DNA from 2 places in the Vibrio spartinae genome. Region 1 is predicted to be linked to the other one. Evidence: predicted binding sites of a transcription regulator. Region 1 holds the regulator's gene; the other holds the start of a gene.
What was found. The regulator PurR, encoded in region 1, represses purine synthesis genes. The targets are predictions, from matches to a motif close to TNANGNAAACGTTTNCNTNA.
Positions count from the first base shown of each region.

Region 1 (11,411 bases):
CAGCTCAAACGAAAAAACCACCTGTTTTAGGTGGTTTTTTATTATCTGACCAGCAATAAATCCGGCAAATCTCAGGACGCCTCTGCCGTCAGGTCATCGGATTCAGCCGCATGATTCTGGCCGAATCCACGCAAACCAACGACATGAACGTGTTCATGGTTTTTGTGAATCTTCCGCACTAATTTATAGGTGGTGCCTTTTTCCGGACTGATATTTTCCGGTGCAGCAATCAACAATTGCATGCCTAACCGATCACACAACTCAAATAGTGTTGAAATCGATTTGGCATCAAGACGGGCTGCCTCATCGAGGAACAACAAACGACACGGTACGATATCTTTACTCCGCAACCGACGGGATTCTTCCTCCCAGCTCTGCACGACCATCAACAGAATTGACTGACCGGTCCCGATGGCTTCCCCTGTCGAGAGCGCACCAGACTCGGCTTGTAACCAACCATCCGCTCCCCGGTTCACTTCAACATTCAGTTCCAGATAATTCCGGTAGTCGAGTAATTCTTCCCCTAACACCTGAGGTGAACGCTGCCCCATATCAATGTGCGGATTGACCCGTTGGAATAATTTCGCCATGGATTCAGAGAACGTATAACGCGGGCTGTTGAACAAATCTTGATGCTGCGCTTGTTGTTCCGATAGCCCTGTCAGTAACATTTCATGACTTTCGCGGACTTTGACATTCAAACGCACACCGTTGACCTGACCAAAGTGGATATTGGACAAACCTTGGTTAAGCATCCGAATTCGGTTCTGCTCACGTTGAATCGTCTTGAGAATGATATTGGCGACCGACTCAGAACTGATTGCCAAACGTGATTCTCGCTGGGTCAACTCTTCCGTCAATCGGCCAAGCTCAACTTCCATTTCTTCAATCGCTTCAACCGGATCATCGGTGCGAATAATATCCTGCCGAATCCGTTCACGTAGATGCTGATACACGTCGATATAAAAGAGTACCTTACGCTCCGGTCTGGCATTATCCTCAGACTGACGTAAAGCGTCTCGCAGCGTCTCGTTATCGGCAACCGCCAGACGCAGAGAACCTAATGCTTTATCGGACATGGAACGCAGCTCGCCTGCCGACAGATAAGCCAGCTCCCGTCGATGTAAGCGTCGCTCAACATCATGCTCTCGTGCCAGTCTCAGCACCGAGCACCATCCGGCTTTGGCATTCACAATAAACGTTCTGAGATCGCGATACTCTTTCTCAACCTTCTTCAATTGCCGGCTCAGCGAGGTCATCTCCATCTCGGTCGATGTCCGCGTTCTCTCTAGCTCACTCTGTCGTTGTCGGGAAACATGCAAACGCTCATAAAGCTCATTTTTACGACTTTCTGCCCGTTCCAGTGCGCTTGCATCGGTGTGCACACCCAGCTCTTGTAACTCTTGCTCAAATTCCTGCACGGTTTCGAGCTTTGACTGATGTGCACTTTTGAGTGAGGCCAGAACCTGATTGTACTGACTGACCTGCCCCTGCCGCTGTTTGAACGTTTCTCTTGCCGTGCCACGTTGTGACTCAGCAAGTTGTAATTTTTCTTTCAGTTGTCCACTCAGGGCATCGCCCTGATTCACCAATGCCACGGCATCGGAATACTGTAGATGATGGCGACGCTCAATCAGATCTGAGATCGCAAAAATTTGGGTTTTCACCTGCTGCAACTGTTGGTCAGCCCTGTGATACTCACTTTCCAGTGCATCAAACTGTTCCGGATCGTTTTCGAGGGCATTGATACAATGACTCAATTGCTCAATTGTCGTACCGTATCGCGTTAAAAAGTGTTTGGCCTCGTCCAGTTCTGCAAGCCTTTCTTCAATTTCATTGGCTTGATCCTGTAATGTGTCATCGGCCAACAAGTGAACAAATGGAGCCACTTTTTCAAGGCGTGATAACGCATTTTTACTCTGCTGTTGTCGCGTCTGTAATTGCTGTTCCTGATGGTCCAACTCAGTCAGAGAACGACTAAACTGATTCAACTGTTCACGGCACGTCTGAAGTGCCTGTTCCGGATCTGCTTCAAACACGGTTGTCATATGAGAAGCAACAAAGGTCTGATAGGCCTGATACAAACGTTGGAGCTTTTGAGCATCAAATGACGCTTTGGCGTGCAACTCAACGAGATCATCTCGCTGACTCCGCAGTTGTTCCAGTCGCTGCTCTCTTGCTGCCCGACCAAATAAAGGGATCTCAGGGAAACGGGAATAACGAATCTGACGGTCATTCAGACGAACACATACCGCACCTTCTAGTTCATCGGCATCAAACGAGCTGTCATCAAAAGCATCGACATCCCCTTCAATGATGTACACATCTTCAGGACAATCATCCAGCTCAGTCAAGCGCGTCTGAATTTCTGACAAATCAGAGACAACAATAGCATGTCTGGCGGGGCCGTACATCGCACTGAAATAAGGTGCGTCTTCCAGCGTAATATCATCATAAATTTCAGATAACAACATGCCGCCTAATGAGTCAGCCAGCGATTTCAACCGGGCATCATTGGCCCCTCCGGGAGAAGCCAGACGTTCAATGTCTTGCTCAAGATTGTGACGCTGTAATGCTAATTTTTCTTTCTCTGATGTCTGCTGTTTTTCTCGTTCCAGCGTATGCTGCATATGAGAAAATACCGCCTGTGAGCTTTCCAGCGCTTCACCGCTCTGTTCTCGCAAATCATCCAACGCATTACGCGCGACAATCCATTGCGGTGCAATCTTTTCCAATCGTTGAATTTGCGCCCGGACATCCTCTTGATTGCGGCGTAAATCACTGCGTGATTCACGAAGCGCGATCAGTTCTTCTTCGACAACATCCAGCACTTCTTGATGTTTCTCTCGCGCTTCATCAATCGCGGATTCATCATCAAGACTTTCCTGATATTCCTGTTGGTGAGCCTCTGCCAGTGCTGTAATATGATTCTGCCGCTCTAACTGACGGGAAACGTCATTCTGACGTGTGTACCACTGGTTTTCCTGCGCAATCAATTGCTTGCACTGTCGTGATTTTTCAATCAGCGTAACACCGTGTTCATGAGCCGTTTGGCGAGTCACATCATCGAGTACGGATTGGACGAACTGAAATGCCTGTTCAAACTGAGATGTGACAGCAGCCGACATGTCCAGACGATGTTTCAGTTGCAAGACTCGCTCGGTCATCTCGTGCTGTGATTGATTCAAGGTCTGAATTTTCTGCGACGCATTTTCAGCCGTCAGGCTTTCATCATCCAGTGCTGCCTTCGCTTTTTCGAGTGCCTGAACGGCTTGCTGATACTGGAGTGCTCTGGTTTGTTGAACATCCAGCGCCTGTTGATAATCAGCCAGTTGCGACTTCAGGCTATCGACTTCATCTTCTAGAATCGTGGCGTTGTGCTCAGCTTCATACGTCTGTTCCTGAGCCTCTTCAACCACCATCAGTTGTTCTTCTAGCCGTTCATTGAGCTCTTCCAGATCGTCTCGATAACGCTCAATTTTTTCCTTTTGACGCAAAGCGTTATGAACCAGTTGCAAATAATCAGATGCACTCTGGTGATCTTGCTCCAGTGCCGATTCCTGCTCTGTCAGTTCATCCAGTTCATCCTTCACGCGAGTCAACAACTCACTTTGCGTGACTAAGGTTTGCTGCGCACCAAACAAAGTCTGACGGAATGAAAGTGCCTGTTCAACTTTACTACGACGCTCATTCGCATGACGCATGTAATCAGACGCAACATAGTTGGTCGATTCAGTAATCAGGTGTTTGAACAAATCCCGATCTGCTTGAGTGGTTTTGATCGCTTCAAGCGTCATCCGGTTTTCCCGAAGTGCCGCTTCCATATCCTGAAACGCTTTTTTCACACCACCATTTTGCGGTAACAGATAGTCGCGCAGCGAGCGTGTTATCGCACTGGAAATACCACCATACAATGATGCTTCAATCAAACGATAGTACTTGGAGCGGTCACTGCTCGAACGCATTTTCTTCGGTACAACGCCAAATTCAAACATCTGGGTGTGATAATCCACCACTGAGCTAAATGTTTTGAACTGCGTCCCTTCCAAGCCTGCGACAGCATCTTTGACTTCACTGACGGTTCGAACCCGTGCCTGTTGATCTGAGAGTGTTTCAATCAAAATGTCAGTAGGCCGGACATGGCTGGGGATTCCCTGCACCAAAAATGGCTTAATATCGACTTTTTTGTCCCGACCGGCAACCTGTTGTAATCTGACAGCAAACAACACTCTCTGCTTACGGGAGTTGACAACGTCCAACGCTGCATAACAAGTACCGGGTTGAAGTTTGCCGTGTAACCCTTTGTCTCTCGACGACTGAGAACTACCCGCTTCAGTGGTATTACGAAAATGCAGCAGGCTTTGATCGGGGATCAACGCGGTGATAAAGGCCGCCATTGTGGTTGATTTCCCCGCACCATTCCCACCGGAAAGCGTGGTGACCAAATTATCAATATCAAACGTACGGGCAAAAAAACCGTTCCAGTTGATCATGGTCAGCGATTGATACTTACCTCTTTCAATCATGCTTCACCTTCAAATCCTGTTAATGCTTCTGATGGGGTCGCTGCTGCTGCCTCATCGGTATCTTCCACCCCTTCATGGACGTCTTGGCCAGGAACGACCGCTTCGCCGTCACGAATCAATCTCAATTGTGCTGCCTGCATGTCATCACCGACACGGACATCTGCACCAAAACGAAAGACCGCTTCGGTAATCCGAAACTTTTCACTTTCTCCCAGCACGACCAGCATGCCCATTCGGCGCAGTTTTCTTAAGGACGTCCTGACTTTTTCAAACAGCTTTTCCCGATCCAGATCCGACCCGCCGGCCCGGAACGTCACCAATCGCATCAGCTTCTTCTCATCGACCAGCGTGAGCAACTCTTCATACAATTCCTGATACGTAAAAATCCCTTCATGTGCCAGCCTTTCAGGGCTGAGATACAAAAAGCAAAGTACCTTGCCGACCAACATATCGAGTTCGGATAACACGCTCCGGTTGAACAATGATGTGGAACGCGGTCTTAAATAAAAGAAACCTTCGGGGGCACGAACCAGCTCGGTATTATAACGCTGATAGAATTGGGCCAGCTCAGGCTCAAAATCGGACAAAAATGTGTGATTATCCATATCTTCACCGGAAACATGCCTGCCGGCACGTAATAAACTATCCAGCGCCGGAAATAACGGATTGGAAAGAGCTTTAACCAGTTTCTCTGGCATGTGTTCATTCATATCTGTCGATGACATTTGCTTGTACCTTTGCACCAAATTCATTGATTGCCTGCCAATCCGGCTGAATCGCCTGATAATCAGACGCTGAATATCCTAACCGAACGGCCTGATCGACCACGATTCTGGCTAAATCAAAATGATGCGTTTTTGGATGTTCTGTGAGGTAATTCTTTAAAATGATGCCGAGATCAATCGGTGTACCTTGATCTTTATGCACGATCAGCATCTCACCGATCTGCTCTCCCAGCACATCGTTAATCTGTTGAAATTCTTCATACTCAACATCTTCGGGGACTTGCCCGGTGACTTCATCGTCGCGGAGAACCAAGGCTTCATCTCGCATGTCGATAAAGCGCTCGGCATCGGCAAAAGTAAGGAACCAAGGCGCCTCGAAGTAGTCGTTCATCGATTGACGTAAACGCTGACTAAACGCACGGTTTTGGTCCATATCAATCGCGGTCCGGATGAATTTATGGACATGTCGATCGTAACCGATCCATAAATCAATGGCCTGTTGCCCCCAACTGATGATTCGGTCAAGTTTGATCTGCAACTGAAACAATGTTTCTTCAATAAACGTCAGTCCGGATTCACCGTAAACACACTCCTGAATATCAAGGATCTGCGTCTGCATTTCATCACCAGCCGTCTGGAGCGTATCTTGTAACTCTTTCAACGTCGATGACGTTTCTGACAAGAGCGACTCACAATTCTGAATCGCATCACGCCAGTCTTTGTTCAACAACTGAGCAATCTGTTCTTTGACCTCTTGTTGCTGCTCATCCATCACCCGCTGGTTGAGATCGATCTGATCAAAAATCTCACCCACGGAATATTTTAAGATGGCATAAACATTCTTTTGCCAGTGAGATTCGGTACCGCCTTTTTCAGCAGCTTCTTTGGCTTTTGCCATTTCATCCGCCACAATCGACAGCTGAATCGACAGTTTCAGTTTGGAAAACTCACGATGGCGCAGATAATAATCAGTGATACCAATCGCCAATGGCGATAATCGATAGATACTCGCCCCATCGGTCACCTCACTGGTAAAACGGCGGATAAGCCGCTGGTGAACCAATTCATTGATCGCATTATTGGCCCGGAAAGCGGATGCTTCACCGGTTTCATCAAATAGCCGAGTCACGATTGCAAATGCATCATGTAATTCCCCTTCACCGAGTTCGTCATCAAATCGATCCCGACTCAATACGGCAATCGCAATCAAAAATGCGAGTCGCTCGGTATCTAGGTTGAGAGACAAGTCATGCTGCCTGACCCATCCAACCAATTCATCGATTGGTTGTACTTCGGCTTGTTGCGCCAATTCGTCTATCATTGTTTCCATCATTTTTACTTTTTTCTGGCCCATACATGAATATAACGGCCCAGAGATAAATAGGGCTCTTGCCGACATAATTGTCTTTCAAGCGCCAGTACATCTTCTTCAGTGTATTCCCCCATATTCTGGCGATTACCAATGTAATCACTGAACGAGCGAATACCACTTTTACCTTCAATACTGAATCCACAAGCTTCTATCCATTGATAAACCACTTCTGGATTCAGGCCTTGTTGCGGCTGCAACTTAAATCGTTTGCGATATGGCATACCATCCAACACATGGGGAATATTCCCGCATATGACATTTTTCAGCACTAATCCGTGATGATTGTAAAACATGATAGATGCAACGCCACCGCTCCGGACCTGAGTCAGTAATTTTTCCAGCGCATCCTTCGGATCAACTAACCACTCCATCACGGCATGAAACATCAAGAAGTCAACCGGATCAGTAAGATGCTGTTGCATATCCTGCACTGCCGCATGGACAAAGCGATACTGCGCAAGCAGACCATTTTTTTCAATATCGGTTTGCGCCAACTGCAACATTTCAGAAGAAAGATCACATAATGTCACCTGATGTCCCTGCTTCGCGAGTCGCTGCGATAGCTGTGCCAGCCCGCCACCGGCATCCAGCACCGAAAGTGGGAGCTGTTCCGGAGGAAATGATGTTAAAATAGTTTGAATATCTTCCCACACGATGGTCTGACGGATCATACCTTTGTCAGAGCCATATATATTTTTTGCAAATTTGTGGGCAATATCGTCGAAATTGCGATCTTCAGTCACAGTAGCTTGAGTTATGATAACGAATCGTGCTGCTATTCTGTCATAGGAATGGCAGGAATAAAGAGGATTATTCGTTTTTAATCTCAATTGCTGTTTTTTCGGACTATTTCTTATATGTTTGAGCTTAAAAAAATCATAGCTGCATTAATGATGCCCCTTCCCGCCTTGCTCATCATCGGTTTTATTGGCCTCATGATGATTATGTTTTCAACAAAAAGGAAAACCGGTTGCCTGATTGTTCTGTTCTCCTACACGTTGCTGTTTCTAGCATCATTTCAACCCGTTTCAGAACGCCTTCTCGCACCATTGGAACGCAAGTATTCAGCCTTTTTACCCGTTGAGGGTAGCATTGACTACATCATGGTTCTCGGCAGCGGTCATGTCGTTGATGACCAACTCCCACCGACATCTCAACTCAGTCGCTCAGCACTGATGCGACTTACCGAAGGGATCCGAATCATGCGGATGTATCCGGGATCTCGCCTGATTCTTTCCGGATATGCGGGTGGTACCCGATTCAGTCATGCCCGAATGCTGGCAAGAGTTGCCTTATCACTCGGTGTAGCAAAATCAGATATCGTGTTACTGGAAAGTGCCAAAGATACTTGGGAAGAAGCCCAGTTAGCCGCAAGTTTTGTCGGACCACGAAAATTAGTGCTCGTCACCTCTGCCAGTCATATGGATCGCGCGTTGCATGAATTTCAATCTGCCGGACTCAATCCGATCCCGGCACCGACCAACTACCTGTCCTATAAAAATATAGTGCAACCGTGGATAAAATATGCGCCTAAGGCGATTTATCTCGAGCAGACAGAAAAATATTGGTATGAAACATTGGGAAGGTTTTGGCACTATTTGAAAAACTGGGTCGCCAATCAGGAAGCGACCGTCGCTGAACCGTTGCAACAAGAGCCATAGCATGATGCTATCTCTTCATGTGAATCAGACTCTCAGTCTGGATTCAGCAGTCGCGTGGGATGAATGCTTCATTTTAATTGCTATTACTGAATCGGCAGTCTAAAATTCGCGATTAAAGCATATTCTATACCAGACAAAAACCGCTAAATTTAGCGGTTTTTGTCCTTATTGCAGTATAACCTCAGAATATTATTTCTGTACGGGTTATCCGATTATACAAATAGATAATATCTTCATAACTAAACATTCAATTGTAATTTGCTCCGAATTGCTGGATCTTCAGCATAAGCGACAGGACAATACCTATGGCTACGATAAAAGACGTTGCCCGCTTGGCGGGAGTTTCAACAACAACAGTTTCACATGTAATTAACAAAACTCGATTTGTGGCAGAAACGACTCAAGAGAAAGTCATGGCAGCCGTGAAGACACTGAACTATGCACCAAGTGCTGTAGCTCGGAGTCTGAAATGCAACTCAACGCGCACAATCGGCATGTTAGTGACCCAGTCTACCAACCCCTTCTTCTCTGAAGTCATTGATGGTGTTGAAAGTTATTGCTACCGACAAGGCTACACGCTCATCTTATGTAATACCGGTGGCTTATATGAAAAGCAACGCGACTACATTCGGATGCTGGCTGAAAAACGGGTCGATGGCATGTTAGTCATCTGTTCTGACCTGACTGCCGAGCTTCTAGAAATGCTAGAAGCCTATAATGATATTCCCAAAGTCATCATGGACTGGGGACCTGAAAGCTCACAAGCCGACAAAATCATCGATAATTCAGAAGAAGGTGGCTACCTTGCAACCAAGTACCTGCTTGATAAAGGTCACCGCGATATTGCTTGTCTGAGTGGACATCTATCAAAGGCAGCTTGTCAGGAACGGATTCAAGGATTCTATAGAGCCATGGCTGAAGCAGGCTTGACCCCAAATGAAAACTGGATACTGGAAGGCAACTTCGAATGTGATACGGCAGTCTTGGCTGCAGACAAAATTATTGCGATGGATGAACAGCCCACTGCCGTTTTTTGCTTCAATGACACGATGGCTTTAGGACTCATGAGTCGCTTACAACAGAGAGGCATCAAGGTTCCTGAAGATATATCGGTGATCGGTTATGACAATATTGAGATCTCTGAATATTTTTCTCCGCCATTGACAACCATCCACCAACCGAAACGTCGGGTCGGGAAAAACGCTTTTGAAATCTTATTGGAACGGATCAAAAGTAAAGAACATGAACGCCGTACGTTTGAAATGCATCCTGAAATTGTGGAACGCAATACCGTTAAAGATTTAAACAAAAAATAACACTAAATTAACACCCCATTGGAAAGTGGTCATTCCTCCAACCACTTTCTTTCTATTGATAACCTTTATTAATTGGACTAGAATCACACATTGTGGAGTGGTTATTCGTATAGTTGCTTCATAATTCCGTACTGGAAAAGTGTCACGCACAGGGCAAACCATCTGAAAAGATGGGACGCAAAGCCTCCGGCCTAAACCATGAAGATGGTAGGTAGCGGGGTTACCGATGGCAAAAATGCATCTCATGTTCGTCAATCATTTGACGTTCTGTTAACATATCTTCTGCATTCTTTTGCTACATTCTCGGACCTGACTTTGGTGGCGTATTCATTTAAAAATACACCGAGACGTAAAGCATGGATAAACCAATTCTTAGAGATTCAATGCGACTTTTTGAACAATTAGGTCGTGTCAAATCACGCTCAATGTTCGGCGGGTTTGGTATTTTCGTAAACGATATAATGTTCGCTCTTGTCGTTCAAGACAAACTACATATACGGGCAGACAGTCACTCACTGGAAACGTTTAAAGCAAAAGGTTTTGAACCTTATGTGTATACAAAACGTGGCTTTCCTGTTGTGACTAAGTATTTTGCACTTCCTGCAGACTATTGGGATGATGTGGACACGATTTTCAATATCGCGAAACAAGCCTATTTGAATGCAAAAAATGAAAAAACGACCCATGTAGAGACAAAACCGAAACGATTGAAAGATCTGCCTAATCTTCGTTTAGCAACCGAACGGATGCTACGCAAAGCAGGGATTAATTCAGTTGAAGAGCTTCATCAGAAAGGTTCTCTCAGCGCATATAAAGCGATTTTGAGCTCTCATCCTTCTACACAGCCACCATTAGAGCTCTTATGGGCATTAGAAGGTGCGATCGAAGGAAAACACTGGTCTGTAATTTCTCAGGCAAGACGCGACGAGCTAGCTCGGCAAATTTAATTTATTGAACAATATTTATACTATCGTATACATTTTTCAGAGTATACAACGCCCATTTTCTCGTCGAGCCAGAACAAAAAAGCACCGTCAACGGTGCTTTTTTTTACTCAATCGTTTTTCTCAATAGAATAAGAATCAATGCATATGTGAGTAGCCCATCAGTGCGGCTTCATACATCCGGACATACTGTTGAGCAGAATCTTCCCAACGAAAATCTTGCTGCATCGCACGCAGCTGTATATCTAACTTTTTCTCTGGTTGCTGCAAATAGAACAGTAATGCACGCTGCATACAAATGAGTAATGCTTCCGAAGTCGGTTCAGCAAAGCTGAATCCTGTCGCTTTATCAGGAAAATGGTCATAGTCAAAAACGGTGTCTTTCAGCCCACCGACCTCTCGGACAATCGGCAGCGTGCCATAAGCCATACTATAAATCTGATTTAATCCACACGCTTCAAACTCAGAGGGCATCACAAAGAAATCCGAGGCAGCTTCAACCAAATGAGCGAAACGGTTACTGTAAGCATCAACAAACGCAAATTTTTGTGATGATGTCGCAGAGATCTGGTGCAGACGATTTGCTATTTCCGGCTCCCCGGTTCCGACAATCACCAATTGCACGTCATTTCGCAGAAACTGTTCCAGAATCGGCAGCAAATAGTGAAATCCTTTTTGATAGGTCAAACGACAAACCATTCCAAACACGGGGACATCTCGGGTGGGCAATAACAATTCTTCTTGTAGCTGACGTTTACAGGTTGCTTTTCCTTCTTTTAAGGAATCGGGCTCGTTGGTGTAATTCCGTGGAATATAACTGTCAATTCGAGGATCCCACTCCGAGTAATCACAACCATTAACAATACC
Region 1 covers NZ_AP024907.1:2,395,069-2,406,479, forward strand. Annotated here, with positions in the region: gene mukB (chromosome partition protein MukB) at 72-4,526, opposite strand; gene mukE (chromosome partition protein MukE) at 4,523-5,251, opposite strand; gene mukF (chromosome partition protein MukF) at 5,229-6,572, opposite strand; gene cmoM (tRNA uridine 5-oxyacetic acid(34) methyltransferase CmoM) at 6,587-7,366, opposite strand; gene elyC (envelope biogenesis factor ElyC) at 7,454-8,284, shown strand; gene purR (HTH-type transcriptional repressor PurR) at 8,590-9,600, shown strand; cyclic di-GMP riboswitch class I at 9,743-9,828, shown strand; gene OCU60_RS10490 (TfoX/Sxy family DNA transformation protein) at 9,957-10,547, shown strand; gene glgA (glycogen synthase GlgA) at 10,683-11,411, opposite strand, start outside.

Region 2 (11,411 bases), 530 kb from region 1:
GATTGATCAGCGTCTTAAACCAAACAGAACAATCACAGCTTTCAGCTCTGCTTAAGTCTTGGCTATCGTCATTTAACCCGAACACCCCGTCAGGCAGTGATATTGAGTAACAAAGCGTCCCCGTGTTACTTTTATTGCAATAAAAATTGAATGGAATTCTCGAATATTGTCACAATTGTTGTGTGTTATCTCAAACTAGCTCAAAATACCGAAAGTGTTGCTCATGACGTGAATCTGTCTAAATCCTTATCTGGATTGAAAGGGAGAGCAAGACACGCTAAATCATAACAGCCATGAACTGTATTCTCTGCCGCATGACTCATGACTGAAGTGAACGGAACCACTTCACCTTAGTGGTAATTTGATCTATTATTGTTAATAATAAAAATATAGATAACAAACGGATGAAGAAGAGTAATCTTGAAACCAATACTGGCCATCGCTTTATTTCTAAAGCGAAAACAGCTTACAAAATTCACATACATACGCCAGATGATAAAGTTTTACACCGCTCTGTTGGTTTCATTCGTATTGGTGAAAAAAAAGGGCTAAAAAAAGCGATTCTGCTTCGTAATGAGCTCGGTCGTCAAATGTGGGGCAAGCACTGGCGAATGCTCCTCAAAGATCCTTATCTGATGACTCGGCTCCCCCACAGCCTTGAACCTAAAATCATCTATAAACCTCGTCCTACCAAAGACAATCCAAGCTATCGGGATGCTTGCTACATTGCAGCCTGGAGAACCTATGACGCTCAAGGAGAGTGCCACTTCAAGAGTGTGGTTTGTTCAATTAACAAGCATGGGAAACTGGCTGCATATACAAAAACCAAAAAGGCGCTTCTCGACGCGCATAAAGATTATCTCGATATTCTAATTTTTATGGGCCGATTAAATAGTATTGATCTGAAGTAGCCACACGCCCTACACATTGATCAATTCATTCGTATTGCCCATTCTCTCTCAGTACCATTTTCACAGCCACATACAAATAAAAACGCTGCGATATGCGAGCTTTAAACCCGCATATCGCAGCGTTAAATCAAGTTGGATCCGAAATAACCTCTTGCTTATTCTTTAATGACAACCTGATAAGTAAATGTCGGCACTTCGACCTCAACCCGTCGGTTTTGCTCCCGACCGTCTTTGGTATCGTTGGATGCGACAGGCTCAGATTCTCCCATACCACGCACGGTGATTCGATCCGCATCAATTCCCTGAGAAATGAGCTGATCCGCAACAGCCTGTGCTCTTTTCAACGACAGTGATTGGTTGTATTCCTTTGAGCCGGTTGAATCGGTATAACCCGTCACCATCGCTGTCGCTTGAGAATGACGAGACATCAATTCGATGACATCCTGAATATCAGCAACGCCCTGCTTGCTCAGTACCGCACTATCTAATGCAAAGCTACTGGCACTACTCAAGCTCTTTTTCACTGTTTTAATCACTTGCGTTTCAGCCGGCTCTGCCGGAACAGGTTCAGGGGTTTTTGCAACAACGGCTGGTTCAGCAACAGCTGGCCGAGGCTTGCTGGCAACGACAGGTGTAGACTCAGAACGACCAAAACGATAAGTAACGCCCAGCGTTGCCATATTGCCTTGAGCTCGTACAATATCATTATTTATATCAGTGAGCGCCTGATATTCCAGACGGACAGCCACATTGTCATTCGCACTCAATTCAAGACCTGCCGCTGCCAGATAAGACCAATCATCTTTAGAGCCATAGTCAACATAGGCGCCACCGAGCTTTGCATACAGATCAAGGTTTTGATAGAGAGGAAAATCAAACTTAGGCGCAATGGTCACCGCATTCACATGATCATTGACCATGCCTGCCCCGGTAAATTTTCCTAAGTGATCATATCCGGCCTCCAGTGCAACATGATCCCAAACCTGATATCCAAGAAAAGCACCGACTGCCGATGAATCGTCATCGCAGACATCGGTCGGACGACATGAATCATCCAGCCAAGACTTGCCAACTTTACCACCAACATAAACCTCGGCATGAATCATTGCGGAAACCATCCATGATGCTGCCGATACCACGATTATCATTTTATTCATGCTGCTCTCCTTTTTATTGTGAATTGCCCGAGCTTGCTTCAATACTGAACACATAGAATCAGGGTTACTCTATTGCATCACTGTAAAGAATAAGAGAAGGGGGTGTTAACTTACTGTCACCTTTACCGCTTTTGAAACATAACAACGGATTCAGCAGCACCAACTTTAATCAGTGCAATACCTTTTATATATAACCGAAATAGAAAAGCCGCAACCTAGGTTGCGGCTTCTCATTTATCTTTATGTTATTCGATGACGTTAGCCAGCATTTGCTTCACGCTGCTCAATAAACGCGATGGCCATTTGAATCCGCTTCATCACACGCGTTTTACCAATCAGCTGCATTGTGGCGTCGACAGATGGAGACTGTCCCCCGCCAGTCACAGCAACACGTAACGGCATCCCCACTTTCCCCATGCCGAGCTCAAGCGTCTCACATACATCAGCAATAACCTGATGCAGGCTCTCAGTGGTCCATGTCTCCAGCGCAGTTATTTTTTCCAAAGCCAGAACGAGAGGCGCTTTTGCAACCGGGCGCAAATGTTTTTTCGCGGCACCATCATCAAACGCATCAAAGTCTTCATAGAAATAACGCGCCTGCTGTGCCAGCTCAACCAAGGTTTGTACCCGGTCAGCCAGCAGCTGAATGACTTCCGTTACCGCCGGGCCATTTTCTGGGTTGATTCCCTGATGATCCAAGTGCCATTGCAGATGCCCGGCAACGTATTCAGGATCCGAGCTTTTGATATAGTGATGGTTTAACCATAACAATTTATCAGTATTAAATGCAGATGCTGACTTGCTAATCGCATTCAGACTAAAGTGCTCAATCATTTCATCACGAGAGAAGATTTCCTGATCACCATGAGACCAACCAAGCCGTACTAAATAGTTATTTAATGCTTCTGGCAGGTAGCCCTCATCGCGATATTGCATCACCGAAACAGCGCCATGACGCTTCGAGAGTTTGGCACCATCATCCCCTAAAATCATCGCACAATGAGCAAACGTTGGCACCGTGGCTCCCAGCGCTTCATAGATATTGATTTGACGCGCAGTGTTGTTGATATGGTCTTCTCCCCGCACAACATGAGTGATACCCATATCCCAGTCATCAACAACCACACAGAAATTATACGTAGGAGAACCGTCCGTCCGGCGGATGATTAAATCATCGAGTTGATCATTACGAATTTCGATCCGTCCACGAATCTGATCGTCAAAAACGGCACTCCCCTCTTTCGGGTTACGGAAGCGCACAACAAAAGCATCACCATCTTTTGCCGCATCATTCACCGCTTTGATCTTCGGATGATTAGCGTCATAGCGAGGATTTTCCTTGTTGGCTTCCTGCTCTGCACGAACTTCATCCAACAGTGCTTTGGATGCGTAACACTTATACGCTTTTCCTGCTGCAAGTAACTGCTCAACCACTTCATCATAACGATCAAAACGTTTCGTCTGATAATAAGGGCCTTCATCCCAATCCAACCCTAACCAGCTCATGCCTTCCAGAATTGCATCGACCGCTTCCTGCGTTGAACGCTCTAAATCAGTATCTTCAATTCTTAATACAAATTCCCCGCCCTGATGTTTTGCATAGAGCCAAGAATACAATGCCGTACGGGCACCACCGACATGAAGAAACCCTGTAGGGCTTGGAGCAAAACGCGTTTTAACCGTCATGAGATTTACCTTTATTCTGATCGAGTTTAACAACTTCGGATCTAGCTGTATCAGCCAAAATTTGCCCAGTATTCTAGCACCTGAGTATCAATCACGACAATGACCCTTTACCCTGAATTTTCAGTCATGTCAGTGGATAGCGCGTCACGTTCAGCAGAAAGAACCAGAAATGGCGAAATGCCTTGACCTTCCCCTTGCGTCAAGGTTTATGTTGAGCAAAATGGGATAGAGAAAGAAGCGAACATGCATCATTTAAAACTACCGTTATCAGGCTTGCATTGTATGGGCTGCGCCCGGAAAGTAGAACGTCAGCTCAAAGCGAATTTGAATGTCGAAATTTGCCATCTCTCCCCGTCTCTTATTGAGATGGACACCGATGCCTCCATCAATGAAATTGTCGAAAATATCGAGTCTCTCGGATATCAGGTTGGTAAAAGACAACACTACACGTTGCAGGGTTTACACTGTGGCAAGTGTGTCCAAAAACTCACCAACCTACTGAGTGAAAGTGAACAGATTCAAGATTTGAATGTGACCAAAGCGACACTCTCACTGGTCACAACCTTGCCGGAACAAGCCATTCTCGATCAAGTTGCATCACTTGGCTATCAAGCCTTTACAGAGTCATCATCCCCAGACAGTAATCATATCCCCCAAACCCCAGATACAGATACAGATACAAAAAGACAAACAGAATCAACATCAGCGACAACACCATCTCGTCAACAACATCAAATGGACGTCACGACCAATTTACTTGTCAAAGGGATGACTTGTGCCAGTTGCGTCGCTTCCGTAGAAAAAGCGCTGTTATCCGTCTCTGGTATTGAGGGGGCACAAATTAATTTATCAGAACAGAGTGCCGCTGCATTTTCCGCACAACAGCCGGATCAACAACAGTTAATTGCAGCAATACGCTCTGCCGGATATGACGCTGAAATTATCGATGATCCGGCACAGCAACAGGAAAAACAGCAAGCCCATTTAACGACGACACTCAAATACCATCGTCGTCATGCCGTCATGGGGTTGCTACTGGGGATTCCGATTATGGCATGGGGCGTTTTCGGTGGCAGTATGCTGATCCAAACACAGCAACAACAGCTGAGCTGGGGGATCGTCGGCCTCTTATGTTTAGGGCTACTGTGTACTGCAGGTCGAGGTTTCTATCAAAGTGCATGGCAGGCACTTCAGCACAAAAGAGCCACCATGGATACACTGGTCGCGTTAGGAACGGGGGTCGCATGGCTTTACTCAATCATGGTTGTCATCGCACCACACTGGTTTCCCATCCAAGCCCGTCATGTCTATTTCGAAGCCAGTGCCATGATCATCGGTCTTATTTCTTTGGGGCACGCCATTGAATCAAAAGCCAAAGCTAAAACAACACAATCGCTCCAAGCGTTGATTCAGCTCCAGCCCCAACAAGCAACACTCATGACCGAAAGTGACGATCAAAGCATTCCTGTCTCACAGATTGAAAAAGGTATGCATCTGAGAATTAAACCCGGAGATAAACTCCCTGTTGACGGGGTTGTCATGCAAGGAGAATCCTATCTGGATGAATCCATGCTGACCGGAGAACCAATTCCCACGCTGAAACGTCCCGGAGATACCGTCTCCGCAGGAACCATCAATCATGATGGCAGTCTGGAGATTGAAGCAACCGGCGTCGGCAGTGAAACCATGCTTTCCCGTATTATTCAGATGGTCAGGAGAGCACAAAGCAGTAAACCGCCTATTGCGAAACTCGCCGATCAGATTTCTGCTGTGTTTGTCCCTGTTGTCGTGGCTATCGCTATCATGGCCGCATTGGTCTGGTTCTGGTTCGGCCCCGAGCCCAAAGTCAGCTATATGCTTGTCGTTGCAACCACAGTTCTGATTATTGCCTGCCCCTGTGCATTGGGACTCGCAACCCCGCTATCGGTAACGGTTGGTGTCGGCAAGGCTGCAGAAATGGGTATCCTTATCCGCGATGCCGAAGTGCTCCAAACCACCAGCCACATCGATACGGTTGTCTTTGACAAGACTGGTACATTGACGGAAGGCAGGCCACAGGTTCAAGCGATTGAAAGCTTCCAGCGGGAACAACACGAGTTGTTATCCATCGCCTACGCACTAGAGCAACAATCTGAACACCCGTTAGCCAAAGCCGTATGTGAGTACGCACGGTCAAAAAAAATCTCAGCAGCTCAAATTTCATCATTTCAAAATCTGCGTGGACGCGGGGTCAAAGCCGCTTACGACGGTCACGCTGTTTATATCGGTTCTGTGCATTACATGACATCTTTGGGGGTCTCATTCAGCCAAATACAAACCTCGCTTGATCATGTCCTTAAGCAGGCATGGACACCAATTCTGATTGCGATTGATCAGGACATTCAAGGCGTGATTGCAGTGGCAGACCCGATTAAAGCTGATGCGGCAGAAGCCATTCAAGCACTCAATACGCTAGGCATCAAAACCGTGATGTTAACCGGAGATCACCATACTGTCGCCCAAGGTATTGCCAACCAGTTAGGGATTCAGGAGGTTATAGCTCAGGTTCTCCCCGATCAAAAAGCAGCACACATCATTGAATACCAGCAAGCTGGACATAAAGTCGCGATGGTCGGTGATGGCATTAATGATGCGCCAGCGCTAGCGCAAGCTGATCTCGGCATTGCAATGGGAAGTGGCAGTGATGTGGCCATCGAAAGTGCTCAGATGACATTTCTCAACAGCTCACCACTGTCGATTCTTAATGCCATTGCACTCTCCAAAGCAACGGTAAAAAATATCAGGCAGAACCTGCTCGGGGCATTTATTTACAATACCCTCGGCATTCCGGTCGCAGCCGGAGCATTGTATCCATGGTTTGGCTTTCTGCTCAGCCCTGTCATTGCCGGAGCAGCGATGGCTTTATCGTCGATTACCGTTGTCACAAACGCCAACCGATTACGGCTGTTCCGACATCAGCATCAGCCGCATGAGTCAGAACCAAAAGCTAAATGATTTTGAGTCATGAACAGTTGCTTATCAGTCACGACCCAATCTATGCTAGCGTTCAGATGAATGCCACAAGATAGGAAATCCACTTATGCAACTCACCCGTCTGCTTTCAGTCGGAGCCATCATACTCAGCTTCTATACAAATGCCGAGCCATTGTACTGGCTCGCCAGTAAGAATCAGACGCAACTGATGCTATTGGGCTCAGTCCATGTCGGACACCCGGATATGTACCCGTTACCCAAACCGGTGATGGACTTTCTTCGTGACAGTGATGGATTAATTGTCGAAGCCGATATCCGTCAGGCAAACAAGTTGCAATATCCGCCCGTCAAGTGGACCTCACAACAAGTACTCTCCGCTTCGGAGCTGGAAAAATTAGAGCATATCGCTGAACAGTTAAATCTCAATGTGCAACGTCTGAAAGCATCGCCACCATGGCAAACGGCTATCGGTTTACAAATGCAGGCAATCAATCGGCTAGGGTATCGCGCCGATCTCGGTGTTGATCAATATATGATTCAAAAAGCAGAGTCGGCATCCATTCCGATAATTGGCCTCGAATCACTCCAGTCTCAAATCGATTTACTGGCAGGTATGAAGCAAAATGGTAAAGCGTTGCTGACGACCACACTGCAAGATTGGGGAGAAGATTCGCACGCAACCGAGTGTTTGGTGACAAGCTGGCATCAGGGCGATCCAGAACAATTGAAACAGTTGATTGATCATCATGACATGTCCCAAGAAATGTCTGAACAACTTGAAGTCAAAAGAAATCATCGCTGGTTAAAGCAACTGACGACCGCACCGATATTTACTGAACATCCTTCGAAATATCTCGTCGTCGTGGGTGCTTTACACTTAATCGGCCAGGAAAATTTAATTCAATTACTGACCAAGCAAGGATTCACCGTCACCCGGCAAAATACCATTGAGAAAAGGACGAGTCAGATGGATGAATGTCAATAAACGAAAAAAGCCTCAGCATATGCTGAGGCTTTTTTCTCAATGTGGTCGGTGAAGAGGGATTCGAACCCCCGACCCTCTGGTCCCAAACCAGATGCGCTACCAAACTGCGCTATTCACCGAGTCTTGGTTGGGCAGCTGCTAACAGCGCCTCAACGGGTGGCTATAATACGGATTCTTGTTATAGACGCAACTCATTTTCGCTAATTTTTCCAAAAAAATAATCAAGTGCTCAAAAGACATCCATCTCTGGCTATAAATGTGACAATGGACACATGAATTTCAACAAATACGTAACTTCACCAATACACTTGATCCAGATCATCACTTGATTGATTGACTCACTTTATGTTTAGTACGTCTTCGCAACTTTGAGGAAACATCGCTTAAAACTGAACATCAGGGTTTTGCTTTGGTCGATAAGTTTGTTTTTATAAACTGAGTGTTTTAACAAACTGAATGTTTTAACAAACTGAAATGTTTTAACAGACAAATTGCCACTGCGTAAACACGGTTTAGTCACAGTGTGCAGTTTCTTATCAACAAAGTCATGAATGACAAATCTCCTCACTAGATCGCTTAGCGCCTGTAAAAAACAGTGATAAGCTATGCACCGGAGCGGACCTTTTCCCACTCCGGTTTTTTATTTTTGTCTGCCATACATCTTTCCCATACTCACTTAAGCATAATTCTTCAGCAGCTCCCCTCATTTAACTGCAACACCATCCTTTGTCCTGTCCACCTTTCTTGTCCATCTTAAGTAAAGGAATCTTTAGTAAAGGAATGTTGCGAGAGTCTTGCATCTCAAAGTCACTTCGGTATATATAAAAAAATGACCTCAAGGTGCGTGATTGACAACAATTCGGAGGAATACGAATGTCTCAGAAAGATTTCGAGTTATTTCAGCAAATGATGGAAGATGTCCAGCCTCTGAAACACGATACAGCCGAACTCAAGAAAGATTTACAGATTACTGAGGCGCATCTTGCCCGGCAAGAAGCAGCGATGAAACTAGAACAGCATGAGTCTGATTATCTGTCTCTGGAACATGCACCACCAGTTAAACCCCATGATCTGATCGAATTTAAAAAAAGCGGGGTTCAGGACGGTGTTTACCGAAAACTCAGACTAGGCAAATATCCGATTCAAGCGCGTTTGGATCTTCACCGAAAAACACTGGAACAAGCCCGTGATGAGATTGTGAAATTTTTACGTCAGTGTATGCGAATGGATATTAGAACCGTCCTCATCATCCACGGGAAAGGCGAACACTCGAACCCGCCGGCACTGATGAAAAGCTATGTTTCGTACTGGCTTCCTCAGATCGCAGAAGTCCAGTGTGTTCACAGTGCACAACGATTTCACGGTGGAAGTGGCGCACTTTATGTTCTCTTGCGTAAAAGTCAGGTACAAAAACTGGAAAATCGTGAGCGCCACCAGAAAAAGCGGCCTCACTAACCGAAAAAGCAACAACGGATATGACTTTCTTTCCGTACACGTATGTACTTTGGATAAACAAGCACTTTGGATAAACAAGCCGAAAATAAAAAAACAGTCAGACTATAAGAAGACTGACTGTTTTTTTATCTGATCAACGAAGAGCTTACTTGGTACCGAAGATTTTATCTCCAGCATCACCCAGACCGGGAACAATATAGCCTTGTTGATTCAGATGATCATCGATTGCAGCGGTGTACAATTCAACATCAGGATGCGCTTTTTCTAACGCCCGAATCCCTTCAGGTGCTGCCACCAGAACCAAGATTTTAAATTGTGTGCATCCCTGCGCTTTTAACAGATCAATCGTTGCGATCATCGAGCCACCGGTTGCCAACATGGGGTCAACCACCAAAGCAATTCGCTCCTCGATGTTTGAAGCAATTTTATTAAAATAAGGAACAGGTTCCAGTGTTTCTTCATCCCGATAGATACCCACCACGCTAATGCGGGCACTCGGTATATGCTCAAGCACACCATCCATCATACCCAATCCCGCACGAAGGATCGGAACAACCGTCACTTTCTTGCCTTTGAGTTGATCAATCTCAACCGGGCCATTCCACCCTTCAATCGTCACTCTCTCGGTTTCAAAGTCTGCTGTTGCTTCATAAGTGAGTAAGCTGCCGACTTCAGTGGCTAACTCGCGAAAACGCTTGGTACTAATATCAACCTCTCTCATCAAACCCAATTTGTGTTTGACAAGCGGATGTTTCACTTCGACAACTTTCATCTGCATCTCCGACATTCAATCAAATAAACTTTCCGATTATACATACTTTCTATCGTTAATTTTATCCTTAACATCAGGAAATATCATGATTTAACACATGGAGAAGCCATGATTACCCAGAATTTTCAGCCTATCTCACCAGATAAAAAAATCAGCGCAAACGTTTTCCTTTTACTTTTTTCCCCTGTAGAATAGCGCCGTTTTCATATCCAACCAAAGAACGAGGATGACCCCGTGAGTGGCAAAAACACATCTCTGAGCTATAAAGATGCAGGCGTTGATATTGATGCAGGCAACGCGCTTGTAGAGCGAATTAAAGGTGCCGTAAAGAAAACGCGTCGCCCGGAAGTAATGGGTGGTATCGGTGGTTTTGGTGCCCTGTGTGAATTACCAACCAAATATAAGCACCCAGTGCTTGTCTCAGGAACGGATGGTGTCGGCACTAAATTACGTCTGGCACTGGATATGAAAAAGCACGACACCATTGGGATCGATTTAGTCGCAATGTGCGTCAACGATTTGATTGTACAAGGTGCCGAACCTCTATTTTTCCTTGACTATTATGCCACCGGAAAACTTGACGTTGATACCGCAGCAGACGTCGTTTCCGGGATTGCCGAAGGCTGTCTTCAGGCTGGTTGTGCGCTGATTGGCGGAGAGACCGCAGAGATGCCCGGCATGTATGAAGGTGAAGACTATGATGTCGCCGGATTCTGTGTCGGTGTCGTTGAAAAAGAAGCCATTATTGACGGTTCCAAAGTTGGGGCCGGTAACAGTTTAATTGCTGTAGGCTCGAGTGGTCCTCACTCAAATGGTTATTCACTGATCCGCAAAATTCTGGAAGTCTCGAATGCGGATAAGTCAGAATTGCTGGACGGAAAAGCCGTTGGTGAACATTTGCTCGAACCGACCAAAATCTATATCAAGTCAGCACTCAAACTCGTTGCTGAACATGATATTCACGCCATTTCTCACATTACAGGTGGCGGATTCTGGGAGAATATTCCCCGCGTTCTACCACAAGGTACCAAAGCCGTCATCGATGGTAACAGCTGGGAATGGCCAGTGATTTTCAAATGGCTGCAAGAAAAAGGTCACGTCGAGACTTACGAAATGTACCGGACTTTCAACTGCGGTGTCGGTTTGATGATCGCACTGCCAGAAGCACAAGCTCAAGCGGCGGTCGAACTTCTCCAATCAGAAGGAGAAAATGCTTGGATTATCGGGCATATTGCAGAAGCACAAGCTAACGAACCGCAAGTAGAGATTAAATAGTTCATGAAAAGTATTGTCGTTTTAGTTTCGGGAAACGGGACCAACTTACAAGCGATCATTGATGCTTGTGATTCTAAAATGCCCAATGGCAGGGTGACTGCTGTTTTTTCAAACAAAGCAGATGCTTATGCGCTGGAAAGAGCCAAAAAAGCAAATGCCGCGGCAATCTTTGTCGATCCGAAAGCCTTTGATACGCG
Region 2 covers NZ_AP024907.1:2,928,510-2,939,920, forward strand. Annotated here, with positions in the region: gene OCU60_RS13145 (MarR family winged helix-turn-helix transcriptional regulator) at 1-110, shown strand, start outside; gene OCU60_RS13150 (Fe3+-citrate ABC transporter substrate-binding protein) at 405-911, shown strand; gene OCU60_RS13155 (OmpA family protein) at 1,067-2,068, opposite strand; gene gltX (glutamate--tRNA ligase) at 2,327-3,754, opposite strand; gene OCU60_RS13165 (heavy metal translocating P-type ATPase) at 3,998-6,748, shown strand; gene OCU60_RS13170 (TraB/GumN family protein) at 6,834-7,712, shown strand; tRNA gene OCU60_RS13175 (tRNA-Pro) at 7,755-7,831, opposite strand; gene smrA (DNA endonuclease SmrA) at 8,586-9,167, shown strand; gene upp (uracil phosphoribosyltransferase) at 9,313-9,939, opposite strand; gene purM (phosphoribosylformylglycinamidine cyclo-ligase) at 10,174-11,214, shown strand; gene purN (phosphoribosylglycinamide formyltransferase) at 11,218-11,411, shown strand, end outside.
Region 2: purM (phosphoribosylformylglycinamidine cyclo-ligase) is a predicted target of PurR. The motif match lies at 10,092-10,111, and genes of this name have one in related genera.